3 regions of the Jeongeupia sp. USM3 genome follow, and region 1 is predicted to be linked to each of the others. Evidence: predicted binding sites of a transcription regulator. Region 1 holds the regulator's gene; each other region holds the start of a gene.

The links. The regulator sigma-54, encoded in region 1, starts transcription at its own class of promoters, with help from an activator protein. The targets are predictions, from matches to a motif close to CTGGCACGCTTCATGCTT.
Region 2: the regulator sigma-54 is predicted to act here: its motif matches at 4,042-4,059, upstream of flgB (flagellar basal body rod protein FlgB).
Region 3: the regulator sigma-54 is predicted to act here: its motif matches at 2,907-2,924, upstream of glnK (P-II family nitrogen regulator).

Annotation. Positions count from the first base shown of each region.
Region 1 covers NZ_CP017668.1:2,779,911-2,785,411, forward strand. Annotated here, with positions in the region: gene lptA (lipopolysaccharide transport periplasmic protein LptA) at 1-365, shown strand, start outside; gene lptB (LPS export ABC transporter ATP-binding protein) at 362-1,096, shown strand; gene BJP62_RS13150 (RNA polymerase factor sigma-54) at 1,374-2,798, shown strand; gene hpf (ribosome hibernation-promoting factor, HPF/YfiA family) at 2,827-3,156, shown strand; gene ptsN (PTS IIA-like nitrogen regulatory protein PtsN) at 3,270-3,737, shown strand; gene hprK (HPr(Ser) kinase/phosphatase) at 3,812-4,756, shown strand; gene rapZ (RNase adapter RapZ) at 4,776-5,501, shown strand, end outside.
Region 2 covers NZ_CP017668.1:1,026,813-1,032,313, forward strand. Annotated here, with positions in the region: gene flgG (flagellar basal-body rod protein FlgG) at 1-76, opposite strand, end outside; gene flgF (flagellar basal-body rod protein FlgF) at 181-918, opposite strand; gene flgE (flagellar hook protein FlgE) at 1,073-2,371, opposite strand; gene BJP62_RS04680 (flagellar hook assembly protein FlgD) at 2,481-3,152, opposite strand; gene flgC (flagellar basal body rod protein FlgC) at 3,177-3,590, opposite strand; gene flgB (flagellar basal body rod protein FlgB) at 3,599-4,003, opposite strand; gene BJP62_RS04695 (DUF2325 domain-containing protein) at 4,178-4,507, opposite strand; gene BJP62_RS04700 (mechanosensitive ion channel family protein) at 4,659-5,501, shown strand, end outside.
Region 3 covers NZ_CP017668.1:2,423,659-2,429,159, reverse strand. Annotated here, with positions in the region: gene msrP (protein-methionine-sulfoxide reductase catalytic subunit MsrP) at 1-134, shown strand, start outside; gene BJP62_RS11425 (YcnI family protein) at 142-618, opposite strand; gene amt (ammonium transporter) at 735-2,501, opposite strand; gene glnK (P-II family nitrogen regulator) at 2,529-2,867, opposite strand; gene BJP62_RS11410 (accessory factor UbiK family protein) at 3,122-3,382, shown strand; RNA gene rnpB (RNase P RNA component class A) at 3,683-4,173, opposite strand; gene BJP62_RS11400 (hypothetical protein) at 4,183-4,662, opposite strand; gene pyrC (dihydroorotase) at 4,659-5,501, opposite strand, start outside.

The sequences.
Region 1 (5,501 bases):
ACCAGTTCTCGCTGGGCGACGGCAAGCCGGTCAAGTTCCGCCAGCGCATGGACACCGGCGAGTGGGTCGACGCCAACTCGCTGCACTACGATTACGACGGCAAGACCGGCATCCTTAAGCTGATCAACAAGGCCTGGGTGCGTCGCGATACCGGCGACGAGGTGATCGGCGACGTGATCATCTATGACATGGCGACATCGACCTACCAGGCTCAGACCGACGGCAAGCCGGGCAGCCGGGTCAACATCACGCTGATGCCGAAGAAAAAGGACGCCAGCGCACCTAAACCGGCCAAGCCCGTTGCCAGCAAGCCGGTCGCGAGTGCACCGAAGGCCGGCGGTTCGTGGAGCAAGGACGCGCAATGAGCGAGACCAGGGCGGTGCTGAGCGCCGGCGGGCTGATGAAGCGCTACAAGAAGCGCACCGTCGTCAAGGACGTGTCGATCGACGTTGCCGCCGGCGAGGTCGTCGGCCTGCTCGGCCCGAACGGCGCAGGCAAGACGACGAGCTTCTACATGATCGTCGGCCTTGTCGCCAAGGATGGTGGCGAGATCCGGCTCGACGGCATCGACATCGGCCACCTGCCGATGCACGAGCGTGCACGGATGGGCGTCGGCTACCTGCCGCAGGAGGCGTCGATCTTTCGCAAGATGACGGTCGAACAGAACATCCTCTCGGTGCTCGAGCTGCACGTCGCCGACAAGGTCGAGCGCGCCAAGCGGCTCGACGAGTTGCTCGAGGATCTGCATATCTCGCATCTGCGCGAAAACAACGCGATGAGCCTGTCGGGCGGCGAGCGCCGCCGCGCCGAAATCGCCCGCGCGCTTGCGGCCAGCCCCCGCTTCATCCTGCTCGACGAGCCGTTTGCCGGCGTCGACCCGATCGCGGTGATGGACATCCAGCGCATCATCCGTTTTCTCAAGGAGCGCGGTATCGGCGTACTGATCACCGACCACAATGTCCGCGAAACGCTGGGCATCTGCGATCGCGCCTACATCATTTCCGAAGGTTCGGTGATGGCGTCGGGATTGCCGAGCGCGATCATTGCCGACGAGCAGGTCCGCCGGGTCTACCTCGGCGAACACTTCCGGATGTAAGAACCTGTTTATGATCTTTTCGCGACCGCGCCGAGCCGGAAAAAATGCAGCCACAAGGCGTGCGACGCGGGCAACAACCGGTTATTGGCAAGGAGTACAACGCAGTGGATGCATTTTTTCCGGCTCGGCCCTTCGGCTTCCGGGCATTGCCGGCGGCGAGCCGCGTTGCAAACCGCTTGCGGTACTCGTACCGCGGCGCGGTTCACGCCTTGCCCGCCACCGGCACTGCCCGGAACGCGGCCGTGAAAAGATCGTAAACAGGGTCTAAAGCGCGCGAATGAAGCAATCGCTGCAACTCCGCCTCTCGCAACAGCTGAACCTGACGCCGCAGCTGCAGCAGTCGATCAAGCTGCTGCAGCTGTCGACGCTCGATTTCCAGCAGGAGGTCGAGCGCTTCCTGGCCGAAAATCCGCTGCTTGAGCGCGGCGAAGACCATCACGCCTCAAGCGAGGGCGAAGGCGGCGCCGAGGCGCCGGCCGAGAACAGCGGCAGCGATGATGCGCCGGCAAGCGAGTCGGCATTCGACAATGACGACTGGGGCTGGGAAGGTAGTGGCGGCGGCGCGCGCAGCGGCGGCGATGACGACGATGATTTCGACCCCGCCAGCAACATCGCTCGCGAGCTGACCTTGCGCGAGCACCTGCTGGCGCAGGCCGGACTGCTGCCGATTCCGCTGCGCGACCGCGCGGCGCTGACCTGGCTGATTGACGCGCTCGACGACGACGGCTTCCTGACCCAGCCGCTCGAGGAAATCCTCGTGCTGCTGCCGGCGGAACTTGCCGGCGAGTTCGAGTTCGAACCCGATGACCTGGCGATCGCGCTGGCGCGGCTCAAGCAGCTCGAGCCGCTCGGTGTCGGCGCCAGAGATATGGCCGAGTCGCTGGCACTTCAACTCGCAGCGTTGCCAGTGTCTGACGTGCGTCAACTGGCGCTCGAGATCGTGCGGGACAGTCTCGATTTGCTCGCGGCACGGGACTACACTAGGTTGAAACGGCGTCTGAAATGCGATGAAACGGAACTGAAGGCGGCGCAAGCGCTGATCGTCAGCCTGAATCCGCGGCCAGGGGCACAATGGAGCGACGAATCGTCGCATTATGTGGTCGCTGACGTCTTGGTCAGCAAGTTCAAGGGGCAATGGCGAGTGCGGTTGAACGACGCGGCCCGACCCAAACTCAGGGTCAACCGGATGTACGCCGACATTCTGCAGCGCAGCGATGGCGGATCGATGGCCCGCGAGCTGCAGGAAGCCAAGTGGCTGGTCAAGAGCGTCCAGCAGCGCTTCGATACCATCCTGCGCGTCGGCCAGGCCATCGTCGACAAGCAGCGCGCCTTCTTCGAGCATGGCGAGATCGCCATGCGCCCTCTGGTGCTGCGCGACATCGCGTCCGAACTCGACCTGCACGAATCGACCGTTTCGCGCGTCACCACCCAGAAGTACATGCTGACGCCGCGCGGCATCTTCGAATTCAAGTATTTCTTCGGCAGTCATGTCGAGACCGAGGCCGGCGGCGAAGCGTCGGCGACTGCGATCAAGGCGCAGATTCGCCAGATGATCCAGTCGGAGGACAAGCTCAAGCCGTTGTCGGATAGTGCCATCGCCGAAGCGTTGGCAGGGCAAGGGGTCGTGGTTGCGCGACGAACCGTTGCCAAATACAGGGAGGCGATGCAAATCCCTCCCGTCAATCTGCGCAAATGCCTGTAACGGCGATTTCCCTGTAAGGAGAAGATCTATGAACCTCAATATCAGCGGCCATCACCTTGAAGTGACCCCGGCGATCCGTGATTACATCACGAGCAAGCTCGACCGGGTGACGCGTCATTTTGACGCGGTGATCGAAGTCGGCGTCGTCCTGTCGGTCGAACGCCTGCAGCAGAAAATTGAGGCAACCGTGCACGTGCCGGGCAAGGACATCCACGTCGAGGCGATCGACGAAGACATGTATGCCGCGATCGACGCGCTGGCCGACAAGCTCGACCGGCAGATCGTCAAGCACAAGGAAAAGCGCAACGGCCACGATGGCGAGAGCATCCGCCGTCAGGTCGTATCCGAAGAAGAGTAAGTGTTCTTTTCCTGCCAACGGGAACCCGTTAAACGGGTTCCCGTTTTTGTTTACGGGCCGGCTGGCGATACAATGATGCGCTTCGACGTTCCTCCTGCTCATGGATTCTCGCAATGAGCCTGATTTCCAAGATACTGCCGACCCAGAACGTGTTTCTCGACATGGATGTCGGCAGCAAGAAACGCGTGTTCGAACAAGTCGGCATCCTGTTCGAAAACAGCCACGGCATCGCCCGCAGCGTGATTTTCGACAGCCTGTTCGCACGCGAAAAACTCGGCTCGACCGGCCTAGGTCAGGGCGTGGCGATCCCGCACGGCCGGATCAAGGGCCTGAAGGAGGCGACCGGCGCCTTCGTTCGGCTGAAGGCGCCGATTCCGTACGACGCGCCGGACGGCAAGCCGGTGTCGCTGATCTTCGTGCTGCTGGTGCCCGCCAATGCGACCGACTTGCACCTGCAGATCCTCTCGGAGCTCGCGCAGCTGTTTTCGGACAAGACCGTGCGCGAGCAGCTCGCGACGTTCGACGAGCCGGGCCAGGCGTACAAGCTGATTTCGACCTGGGAGCCGTACGCGGGCTTCTGAGCCCGTCCTTCCTCGTGTAAGCTCAACGGGCGACGCAATGCGTTCGCCCCGTTTTCTTTCAGCCCCGAGCGACCATGCCGCAGATCACGACCAGGCAACTCTTCATCGACAACGCCGAGAAGCTGCGGCTGACCTGGGTCGCGGGGCAGTCCGGCGCCAACAACCTGCTGACCAACGATTCGGCCGAGCAGAAGCCGATCCTCGCGCTGGTCGGCCACCTGAACTTCATCCACCCGAACCGGATCCAGGTGCTCGGGATTGCCGAGACCAAGTACTTCCTCGACCTGTCGCCCGAGGCGCAGCGCGAGTCGGTCGAACGGCTGTTCGCCAGCGAGATGGCGGCGATGATCATCGCCAACGGCCAGCCGGTACCCGATGCGCTGCGCGAGGGGGCCGAGCGTCACCACGTGCCGCTGCTGACCAGCCCCGAGCAGTCGCCGTACCTGATGGACGTGCTGCGCTATTACCTTGCCAAGGCACTGGCGGTATCGACGCATCTGCACGGCGTTTTCCTCGACGTGCTCGAGGTCGGCGTGCTGCTGACCGGCGAGTCGTCGATGGGCAAGTCCGAGCTGGCGCTCGAGCTGATCTCGCGCGGCCACGGCCTCGTTGCCGACGACGTCGTCGAGGTCTACCGGACCAACCCCGAAACGCTGGAAGGGCGCTGCCCGCCGATGCTGCGCGATTTTCTCGAGGTGCGCGGGATCGGCGTGCTGAACATCCGGACGATCTTCGGCGAAACCGCGGTCCGGCCGAAGAAGACGCTGAAGCTGATCATCCATCTGGCCAAGGCCGGCGGCGACACGCTGGCGCCGATCGACCGCTTGCAGATGCAGGCGGCGACGCAGGAAATCCTCGGCGTGCCGACGCGCAAGCTGGTGATCCCGGTTGCGGCCGGCCGCAACCTTGCGGTGCTGGTCGAGGCGGCGGTGCGCAATTACATCCTGCAGCTGCGCGGCATCGATTCGACCCGAGAGTTCATCGAGCGGCACCAGCGTTTCATGGAAATGGGCGAATAGGCCCGAAGGAGCGTTGACCATGGCTTGGAGTCGTCAGCAGGTCGTGTTGCTGTCCGGCCTGTCCGGCGCCGGCAAGAGCGTCGCGCTCAAGGCGCTCGAGGACCTCGGCTACTTCTGCATCGACAACCTGCCGGCGCCGCTGCTGCCGCAGACGGTGGCGATGCTCGACGAGGACGGCTATCCGCGTGTGGCGATCGCGATCGACGCCCGCAGCGCGCACAATCTGGCCAGTTTTCCGCATCACTACGAGGCGCTGGTCGAGCTCGGGCTTGACGTGCACCTGCTGTATCTGGAGTCGAACAGCGAGACCCTGGTCAAGCGCTTCTCCGAAACCCGCCGCAGCCATCCGTTGGCGCACGGTGAACTGACGGTGACCGAGGCGGTCGAGCTGGAGCGCGAGATGCTGGCGTACTTCGCCGAGCTGGCGCACCGGATCGACACCAGCGGCCTGTCGGCCAACCAGCTGCGCGCCTGGGTGCGCGAATTCGTCGCGCTCGACCGCAGCAAGCTGACGCTGGTGATTCAGTCGTTCGGTTTCAAACACGGCCTGCCGCTCGATGCCGATTTCGTCTTCGACGTCCGCTGCCTGCCGAACCCGCATTACGACCCGGTGCTGCGGCCGCTGACCGGCAAGGACCAGCCGGTGATCGACTTTCTCGAACGCCAGCCGCAAGTCGGGCGCTATCTGACCCATATTCTTGGGTTTCTCGAGCGCTGGTTGCCGGAGTTCGACCGCGACAACCGC
Region 2 (5,501 bases), 1.8 Mb from region 1:
GGTTGTTCGAGATGACGTCGACGTTCATCTGCATGGCGTCCATGCCGGTCTTGGCGGTCCAGAGCGAGCGAATCATGGCTATCCCGAGAGAAAAACTGTTCGTTGTTATGGTGATCCGGTACCGGGTACCGTGATCTGCGACGCGCTAGGCGCGGCCGCTGTTTGCGGTAATGCGGCCGGTCAGGCGTTGAACGCCATCACCTGCGACGCGGCGCGGGCGTTTTCATTGGCTTTTTGCAGCAGCTGCATCTGCACGTCGTACTGGCGCTGCGCCGAAATCATGTTGACGAGCTCGGACACCGGATTGACGTTGCTGCCCTCGAGCATGCCGCCGGCAAGCCTGACGTCGGCCGATACCGCCGCGTTCTCGCCCGAGCGCAGCCGGAACAGGCCGTCGCTGCCGCGCTCGAGTTCGGCGACGTTCGGGTCGACGAGCTTGAGCCGGCCCAGCTCGTTGTTCTGCGTGACATCGTCGAGCGACACGCCGCTGACCGTGCCGTCCGGGCCGATCGTCACGCGGGTGTTCTCGGGAATGGTGATCGGGCCGTTCTCGCCGAGCACGACGGCGCCGCTGCGCGTCTTGAGCAGGCCGGCGGCGTCGATCTCGAAACTGCCGTTGCGCGTGTACGCCTCGCCGCTGCCGGTCTGCACGGCGAACCAGCCGTTGCCGTCGATCGCGGCGTCGAGCTCGCGGCCGGTCTGCATCAGCGGTGCCGGGGTGAAGTCGGCGCCGGTCGTCTGTTCGGCGACAAAGGCGCGCGTCGGCAGGCCGCCGCCGAGCACCGGCAGCGCGCGGAACGCCGCCAGCTCCGAGCGGAAGCCCGGCGTCTGCGCATTGGCCAGATTGTTCGAGATCGTGCCCTGGCGCAGCATCGTGTGCTTGGCGCCGGACATCGCGGTGTAGATCAGCCGGTCCATCTTTCAATTCCGATTGGGATGAGTCGCAGTAGGCGAGCGAGCCAATGCAGCTTGTGAACGCCCGAAGCGCAGAAACCGGAATGGACGTGTAGTCCATGAGGATTTCGAGCATCGGACGGGCACAAGATGCGCAGGCGCAGCCGTCTAATACGGCTTAGCCCAGGTTCACGAGGGTTTGCAGGATGGTGTCCTGCGCCGAGATCGTCTTGGCGTTGGCCTGATAGCTGCGCTGTGCGGTGATCAGGTTGACGAGTTCGGCGGTCAGGTCGACGTTGGAATCCTCGAGCGCCGACGACTGCAGCGAGCCGAGGTTGCTCGAGCCCGGATCGCCGACGTTGGCCGAACCCGAGCCGAAGGTCTCGGCCCAGCGGTTGTCGCCGAGCGGCTGCAGCCCCTGGACGTTGGCAAAGTTCGCCAGCACGACCTGGCCGATCACCTTGGTCTGGCTGTTCGAATACGAGCCGACGATGACACCGGACTTGTCGACGCTGATGCCGGTCAGCGTGCCGTCGGCATAGCCGTCCTGCGTGTACGTGGCACCGAAGGCGCTGCCGAACTGCGTGCTCTTGGCGAAGGTCACCGGGAAGGTGAACGGGCTGGTCGCGCCGTTCGGCGCCGCCAGTGCGGTCGTGAACGTGAAGCCGGCTGCATTGGTCGTCGGGTTCGAGACGGTGTCGAGCTTGCCGTTGCCGTCGAAGTACAGATAAGCCTGCGTACCGGCGGTGCCGGTTGCCGGCACCGGGTTGGCACCGTCGAACGAGGTCTGCACTTCCCACTGGTTGGTCGCGGTCTTGGTGAAATAGAAGGTCAGGTTGTGGCGCACACCCTGCGCGTCGTAGACGCTCGCGGTCGTCGCGTCGGTGTAGGTGGTCGGGTCCTGGACGTTGAGCGGGCCGACGCCGGTCGGCGGTGCGGCGCGATTGATGATGGGCTTGCTGCCGTCGAGGTTGGTGATCATCGCCAGCCCGGCGTTCGAGAGCCCCGACGCGCCGGTGGCGGCGGCACCGACGTTGCCGACGGTCAGCTGCAACGGTTGCGGCACGCCACCCTTGTTCAGCAGGCCGCTGCGCGGGTCGACCGGCCAGCCGGTCAGCCGCTGGCTGCCGTTGACGATGTAGCCGCTGCGGTCGAGCTGGAACTGGCCGTTGCGGGTGTAGCTGACGTTGCCGGCCTGATCGACGACGCGATAGAAGCCGTTGCCGGTGATCGCCAGATCGAGCGGATTGCTCGAGCTGCTGATGTTGCCCTGGCCGAACTGCTGCGCGACGTTGTCGAGCCGCGTGCCGATGCCGGCGAGCGTGCCCGAATTGGCGAACGTCGCCGCGTAGATGTCGGCGAACTCGGCGCGCGAGCCCTTGAAACCGACGGTGCTGGCGTTGGCGATGTTGTTGCCGATCACGTCCAGGCTCTTGGACGACGCGTTCAGACCGCTCAAACCCTGCTGGAAACCCATTACTGCCTCCGTTGGCCGGCAAGCCGGCCATTCTCATTCGAATTCAACGCACAAAGCGGTTAATGCCCCAAGGGCACTTCCTGCGGGCGCAAACCCAGTGCAATCGCGCTTAGCGCAGCTGCTTGATCTTGGTGAAGTCGACGATGCTGCCGTCGGCCAGCTGGACCTTGGTGCCGTTGGCGGCGAGCGTGACGCTGGCGGCCTTCTGCCAGCCGAACACGTCGATCGACTGCTCCTTGCCCGCGGCGTTGATGCTGGCCGCGAGCACGTGGTAGGAGCCGGCCGGTGCCTGCGTGCCGTCGGCGAGCTTGCCGTCCCACTTGACGTTGATGTAGCCGGTCTGCGACGCGGGGATGTCGACCTTCTCGATCACGTTGCCGGCCGCATCGACGATCGCCAGCTGGGTGCCCTTGTGGCCGGCCGGCAGCTCGACGCCGAGGTCGACGCCGTCCTTGCCGGGGTACTCGAGCCCCTTGACCGGCGCCATCACGTCCTTGCCGACGACGGCCGCCGCCTGCAGCCCCTGCGTGCCGGCCATGCCCGCCATCATCTGCGTCATCGTCGCGTTCAGCTGCTGGATGCCGGTGACCGTGTTGATCTGCGCCATCTGCGACGTGGTCTGGGCGTTGTCCATCGGGTTCATCGGGTCCTGGTTCTGCATCTGCGTGATCAGCAGCTTCAGGAAGCTCTGCTGCATGTCGGCAGCCTGGTCCTTGGCCTTGTCGGCCTTGGCATTGAGCGTGGTGTAGTCGAAACCGCTGGTGGCGTTGACGGCAGTCATGGTGTGCTCCTGTTCGCGCCGGGATTAGATCTGGCCCAGCTGCAAGGTGCGCTGCAGCAGGGTCTTGGCGGTGTTCATCACGTCGGCGCTGGTCTGGTACGAGCGCGACGCCGAGATCATGTTGGTCATTTCCTCGACGACGTTGACGTTGGGCATCGCCACGTAGCCGTTGGCGTCGGCCAGCGGGTTGGCCGGCTCGTACACCAGCCGCGGCGGCGCCTGGTCCTCGATCACGCCGGCGACGCGCACGCCCGGCGTGGCGGCGCTGCCACCGGGCAGCGGCGCAACCTGGAACACGACCTGACGGGCGCGGTAGGGCTGGCCGTTCGAGCTCGTTGCCGATTCGGCGTTGGCAAGGTTGCTGGCGACGGCGTTGAGGCGCTGCGATTGCGCCCGCATCGACGAGGCGGCGATATCGAATACCTGGAACAGGGACATGGCGGGCCTTATTGATTGCTCAGGGCGTTCTTCAGCGACGAGATCCGGCCCTGCATGAAGGTCAGCGCGGCCTGGTAACGCATGGTGTTGTCGGCGAACTGGCTCATCTCGGTGTCCATCTCGACGGTGTTGCCGTCGATCGCGCCCTGTGCCGGCACCCGGTAACCGAGTTGCGGCGCCAGCAGGTCGAACGCGGCAACCGGCTGCAGGTGGCGCGGATCGGTCTGCTTCATCGCAGGCTGCGCAATGCCACCCATCGCGGCCTTGAACGCGGCGCCGAAGTCGAAATCGCGCGCCTTGTAGTTCGGCGTGTCGGCGTTGGCGATGTTCGCCGCCAGCACCTGCTGCCGCTCGCTGCGGAGCTTGAGCGCGGTTTCCTGCGGTTTGAAGTAATCGTCGAGGCGTCCGAGCATCGGAAAAATCCCGGCAATGAATCAGAGAGTTCTCATATAAGCAGGAAGCGTGCCACCGGTTGCCGCGAGAAAAAACAAGGCCCGGCTTCGAGGGCCGGGCCTGCTAGCAACGGTACGGCGGCAAGTTTTGCCGCCCTGCTGCCGGGGGTATCCATTACCGGTGGTGCATGCCACCTAGTGCAGCTTGCGCTGCGGGCAGGTGTCGCACGGGTTGGTCGCACAGTGGCCGAGCTTGTCGAGCGTTTGCGACAGCGAGCACACCGAGCGGCGGCAGGCGACGAAGCGGATGTTCTCCTCGTTGGCCAACTCGCGGTAGTGGCGCATCACGTTGTGGCCGAGGAAGTCGGTGAACAGGATGATCAGGTCGACCCCCTTGAGGCTGGCCGGCTTGCGCTGGTGCGCGGCGTGGCGGCCGGAGACGTGCTTGTGGATGGTAATGCCGTAGCGGCCCAGCAGGTCGGGGATGTTGCCGAGCACGTCGGCGCCCACAAGGTAAGCGTTCATCGGTTTTCTTCCTATGTATGATGAGATTGTTCCGGCTTGTGCCGCCGGTGCAGTGCATTCAAACATAAATGAGATTCATTATCAATAAAGAAATGGGACGCCCTCGGCCGCCCGCCCGACGAATGGCAAACCACCACTGAACCCGACTCCCATGCGCCTCCTTGCCCTCCTCCTGCTCTGCCTGTCCCTGTTCGCCCACGCCGACGATGCGTCGGCCCCGGCAATCTCGACCCCCGCGGCATCGACCGTCGCCACGGCCGAAGCCACGCTGACGATCAACAACCGCAACATCGCCACCTTCCGCAGCAATCTGCTCGGCTCGACGCCGCAGCAGCGCCTCGAGGCCGCCGACAAGCGCATCCGCCGGCTGCTCGGCGACGCCACGCCGCTGAAGCTCGAAACGCGGACCAACGTCGAAGGCGGCGCGCTGCTGTACGACGGCAACCCGCTGTTCTTCGTCAGCAGCGCCGACGTCGACACGCTGTCCGGCGAAACGCTGAACGGCAACCTCGAGCACTCGAAGGCGGCGCTGACCGAGTTGTTCAACGACGCCCGCGGCTTCAACCAGCCGCAGCAATGGCTGTTCGCGATCGCCAAGGCGGCCGCGGCAACGCTGCTGTTCGCGCTGTCGCTGTGGCTGCTGAACCGGCTGTGGCTGCTGTGGAACCAGTTGCTGCGCTTCGTGCTTGCCAAGCTGATCCACAAGCTGCGCGACGTGCGCAACGTCGTGCCGATCCGGCTGATCAAGCTCAGCCTGCGTCTGGTCGGCTACCTGGTGTTCTGGCCGAGCGCGCTGGCGCTCGGCTATGTGTGGATGTCGTACGTGCTGCGCCAGTTTCCGTATACGCGGATCTGGGGCGAGCAGCTCGATGCGGCGGTGCTCAAGCTCTTGAGCCAGTTCGCCGTCGCCATCCTCTCGGCGCTGCCGAGCCTGGCCGTCGTCGTGCTGATCCTGCTGCTGACGCGCTGGACCGTCCGCGGCATCAACTACCTG
Region 3 (5,501 bases), 360 kb from region 1:
ACCACCCGCGCTGGAGCCAGGCCAACGAGCGCCGGATCGGCGAGCTGCTGCGGCGCAAGACGCTGCCGTTCAACGGCTATGCCAGCGAGGTCGCCGGCCTGTACAAGGGCATGGACCTGAAGAAGTACTTCTGAGCGCGGCTCAGTGGTGGTGGTGACCGCTGCCGGCCGCCGGTGCGAGTTCGAGCACCGGCGCCGGATGTTCCGGCTCGGCCTGGCCCGCTACAGGAATGCCGGTCCAGCCGATCTTGCGCTTGCCGCACCACTGCTCGACCTTGAAATAGAGCTTGCCGGCTTCGGCCGGCAGGCTCAGCAGCATCGCGAACTCGTCGAACTGCGTGTCGGGCAGCGTGCCGCCGTGCCAGCGCACCGCGGTGACGCGCTGGTCCGCCGCGGTCTCGATATCGAGCTTCCAGCCCGCCCTGGCCGCCGGCTTGGCCATGGTCACGCCGGCGGGCACGATCACCCGCAGCCCCGTCGTCGCGGCGCCGTCGCAACCGTGCGCAACCTGAAACACCGCCTTGTAGTCGCTGCCGGCCGGCGCGTATTTCTGCTGCAGCATCACATGCGCTTGGGCGCTGCCGGCGAGCAGCGCCAGCACCACGGCGGAACGGATCATCGCGCTATTCCTTGAAAGGGATCCGCGAGTCTAGCCGCGAATGCGCCGATGACCGGTCATCGGCGGCGAACGTAAAAAAGCCCGCCTTGCGGCGGGCCGTCGAAGCATTGCAACGATCAGAGATTGTAGGCCTTTTCGCCGTGGCTGGTGACGTCGAGGCCTTCGCGCTCTTCGTCCTCGCGGACACGCAGGCCGATGACCAGGTCGACCAGCTTGTACGCGACGAGCGAAACGATGCCCGACCACAGGATCGTGACGCCAACGCCGATCGCCTGGATCTTGACCTGGTTGCCGATCGAATAGCCTTCGGCCACCTTGTTGGCGACGTAGTCCCACACGCCGGTGCCGCCGAGGTCCGGCGAGGCGAACACGCCGGTCAGGATCGCGCCGAGGATGCCGCAGACGCCGTGGACGCCGAACACGTCGAGCGAATCGTCGGCGCCGAGCAGGCGCTTCAGGCCGTGCACGCCCCACAGGCCGGCGACACCGGCGATCAGGCCCATGACCAGACCGCCGCCGACGCCGACAAAACCGGCGGCCGGGGTGATGACGACGAGGCCGGCGACGGCGCCCGATGCGGCACCGAGCAGGGAGGGCTTGCCCTTGAGCAGCCATTCGGCAAACAACCACGACAGTACGGCGGCAGCGGTGGCAACCCAGGTGTTGACGAAGGCGAGGGCGGCGGTACCGTTGGCTTCGAGCGCCGAGCCGGCGTTGAAGCCGAACCAGCCGAACCACAGCAGCGAGGCGCCGATCATCGTCATCGTCAGGCTGTGCGGCGCCATCGCTTCGCGGCCGAAGCCGACGCGCCTGCCGACCATGAAGGCACCGACCAGGCCGGCAACGGCTGCGTTGATGTGGACGACGGTACCGCCGGCGAAGTCGAGGTCACCCTTCTGGAACAGCAGGCCCGCGGTCGCGTTGGCGGCATCGGCGGCGGCTTGCGAGGTGTACGCATCCGGACCGGCCCAGTACCAGACCATGTGGGCCATCGGCAGGTAGGCGAAGGTGAACCACAGCACCATGAACACCAGCACGGCCGAGAACCTGGCGCGTTCGGCGAACGACCCGACGATCAGCCCGCAGGTGATGCACGCGAACGCGCCCTGGAACACGACGTAGACCAGCTCGGAGACGCCGACGCCCTTGCTGAACGTTGCAGCGATCGAATCCGGCGTCACGCCCTTGAGCATCAGCTTGGAGAAGCCGCCGAAGAAGGCGTTACCTTCGGTGAACGCCACCGAATAGCCGTAGATCACCCACAGCACCGCGATCAGCGAAAACACCACGAACACCTGCACCAGCACCGACAGCATGTTCTTGCTGCGCACCAGGCCGCCGTAGAACAGCGCCAGACCCGGGATCGACATCAGGATCACCATGCTCGCCGCGACGATCAGCCATGCGTTGTCGCCCTTGTTGACGGTCATCGTCGGCGCGGCGGCCGGTGCTTCGGCGGCGACGGCTTCGGCGCTGGCCGGTGCGGCGGCCGGCACGGCCACGGCGATCTCGACGCGACGTGCCTCGTTCGCGTCACCGCCGCCGGTCGTCACCGCCGGTTTTTCCAGGCTGATCTGCGCATCGGCCAGACCGGCCTTGACCAGCAGGTCCTTGACCGCCAGCGCGCGCTGCTTGGCCAGCTCGGCATTGGCCGCGGCGTCGCCGCGCTCGTCGTGGAAGCCGGCGATGCTCAGCACGACCTTGCCGTCCGCCTTGGCGAAATCGACCAGCGGCTGCGCCGCCGTCGCCGCGTCGGCGGGCAGTTCGGCCTTGCCGGTCTCGAAGTACAGTTTGGCGGCTGCCGGAGCATCCGCCGCCAGCGCCGCGCCGGCGAGCATCAGCCCGCACAGCAGCGCCATGAATCTTGCCAGCCAGGTTTTCATGCTTCTCTCCTTCCCGCGTCTTTTTAGTTAGATGGCCGCTTCGCCGGTTTCGCCGGTGCGGATGCGCACGACGTGCTCGAGATCGAAGACGAAGACCTTGCCGTCGCCGATCTTGCCGGTGTTGGCGGCCTTTTCGATCGCTTCCAGCGTCGCGTCGAGCTGGTCGTCGGCAATCGCGACCTCGAGCTTGACCTTGGGCAGGAAGTCGACGATGTACTCGGCACCACGGTAAAGCTCGGTGTGGCCCTTCTGACGGCCGAAGCCCTTCACTTCGATGACCGTGAGCCCCTGTACGCCGATCGCGGACAGCGCCTCACGCACTTCATCGAGCTTGAACGGCTTGATGATGGCGGTGACGAATTTCATGGGAGACTCCTTGGAAACAGGACGATGACGTAGAAGGTCTAGCAGAAAGCGTGCCAATCGCCGGGAAACACGATGGCCGGCCCGGATCACCGGTGCAGCCGTTGCAAACGCACCGACTCGGCGCAGCCGACGCGGGCTGCACCATGCCGGCGCACCGCCTCGGTGCCTGCGCCGGGACGCAACTTCGCCGCCACGGCGCGGTCTACCCATCTGCTAGACTTCGAGCCTGCCCAGCCCAATACGGAGAGAAAGCCATGCTGAAAGAAAAATTCTTCGACGAGATCTCCAGCAAGATTTCCGAAGCGATCGCCGCCAGCCCGGCCAAGGACGTCGAGAAGAACGTGCGCGCGATGATGGCGAGCGCGTTCACCCGCATGGACCTCGTCACCCGCGAGGAATTCGAGATCCAGCAGGACGTGCTGGCGCGGACGCGCGAGAAGCTCACCGAACTCGAAGCCCGGGTGAATGCGCTGGAAGGGAAGCTGCTGGCCGGCAACCCGCAAGACGCCCTCTGAGGCGTGCGCAGGCTGCTGCGCGACCGAATCCCTGCGTCGTGCGCGCCTCGCAATCCTCATGGACAACACGTCCATTCCGGTTGCTGCGGTGCTGACTCCTTGGCCTTCGGCCGCTCGCGACGCCTGCCCGCGCTCCAGCCGCAGGCTTTGGTTTCACTTCGGGCGACGTCAAGTGTCTCGCTCGCCCGCTGAAGCAGCTCGGCCCCTTGTGGCGCACGGTATGCATGCTGCGCCGCTGAATAAGCCGCTGAACAGACGTAAAAAAGCCGAGGTTTTCACCTCGGCTTTTTTGTTGCGATCGGGCGAAGCCGGCCTGTAAGCCGGGTTCTGTTCGCACGGCGAACCGTGCGCGACCGCCATTCCTCTAGGCGCAGCGTTACCACTGCACTCAAGCAACCTACCCGCAGGCTCGACGGGCCGCCTCAACGCCTGCTGCTTGGTCTTGCTCCGGATGGGGTTTACCCTGCCGGCGACTGTTGCCAGCGCCGCGGTGCGCTCTTACCGGCCCCTTGCGGGGCTTCCCCGACGGGAACACCTTTTCACCCTTGCCTGTACGCGGTCCCGATCGCTTCAACCGACCGTTCAACCCGACCCACCCAGTCTGCAAGCACCCTGAGTGGGTGGACTTTGCGCCGCTTGCGCGCCGCGAAGTCCCCGCCATCGGCGGTTCAGCTCTCTGTTGCACTTTCCGTCGCCTCGCGGCGCCCGGCCGTTAGCCGGCATCCTGCCCTGCGGAGCCCGGACTTTCCTCCCCCCCGATTGCCCGGGGCGGCGACGATCCGGCCGGCTTCGCGGCGCCATTATCCCGCGTTCAGCACCTCGCCGGCAAACGGAAGTCCGCCGGCCTCGGCCAGCGCACGCGCCAGCGCCAGTTGCCGGGCGCGGCCGCGGCGGGTTGCGCGGCGGTGGGAGAAGGCGAAACGGCGGCCGCCGTCGCCCTCGACCAGCACCCACAGCGTGTCCGGACCGACGAGGTTCGGGTCGGTTTCGAGCACCACCTGCCGGTAGTTCGACACCGGCTGGCGGCGGGTATACACCGGCACGATGCCGAGCAGCATCGTACGGCGCACGAACTCGTTGCCGCTGAGGCGGCGCTCGCTCGGCAGCGCCCAGAACACCGCGGCCAGCGCGAGCATCGTGTACCAGAACAGGCCGAAGAAGGCGCGCTCGAAGTGATCGGGCGCGATCAGCGGCTGCCCCCACCAGCCGGCCAGCGCCAGCACGGCGCCGGACAGCCACCAGCCCGGCCGGGCGATGTCGCGGGCGACCAGTGTCGTCACGCTGCGTGGTCCTGCAGGCGCCAGCCCAGCGTTTCGCCGGCGCGCAGCGGCACGACGTCGTGCTCGCCGAACGGGTAGGCGGCCGGCACGGTCCAGCTTTCCCTGACCAGCGTGACGGTGCCGGTGTTGCGCGGCAGTTTGTAGAAGTCCGGGCCGTTGAAGCTGGCGAAGGCTTCGAGCGCATCGAGCTTGCCGACCGATTCGAACGCCTCGGCGTAGAAGCCCAGCGCCGCGTGCGCCGAGTAGATGCCGGCACAGCCGCACGCGGCTTCCTTGGTGTGCTGCGCGTGCGGCGCGCTGTCGGTGCCGAGGAAGAACTTGCTGCTGCCCGATGTCACCGCGGCCAGCAGCGCCCTGCGGTGTTCTTCGCGCTTGAGCACCGGCAGGCAGTAGTGGTGCGGGCGGATGCCGCCCTGGAACAGCGCATTGCGGTTCATCAAGAGGTGCTGCGGCGTCACCGTCGCGCCGACGTTGTCGCCGGCGGCGAGGACGAATTCGGCGGCCTGGCGGGTGGTGATGTGCTCGAAGACCACGCGCAGGGTCGGCAGCCGCGCGAGCAGCGGCGCCATCACCCGGTCGATGAACGCCGCCTCGCGGTCGAACACGTCCACCGACGGGTCGGTGACTTCGCCGTGCACCAGAAAGGGCAGGCCGACTTCGGCCATTTTCTCCAGCGCCGGCATCACGCCGTCGAGCGCCGACACGCCGGCCTCGGAGTTGGTCGTCGCGCCGGCCGGGTAGAACTTCACCGCGTGGACGAAACCGGACGCCTTGGCGCGGGCGACCTCGTCGGGCGTCAGCGCCCCGGTCAGGTACAGGGTCATCAGCGGCGTGAAGTC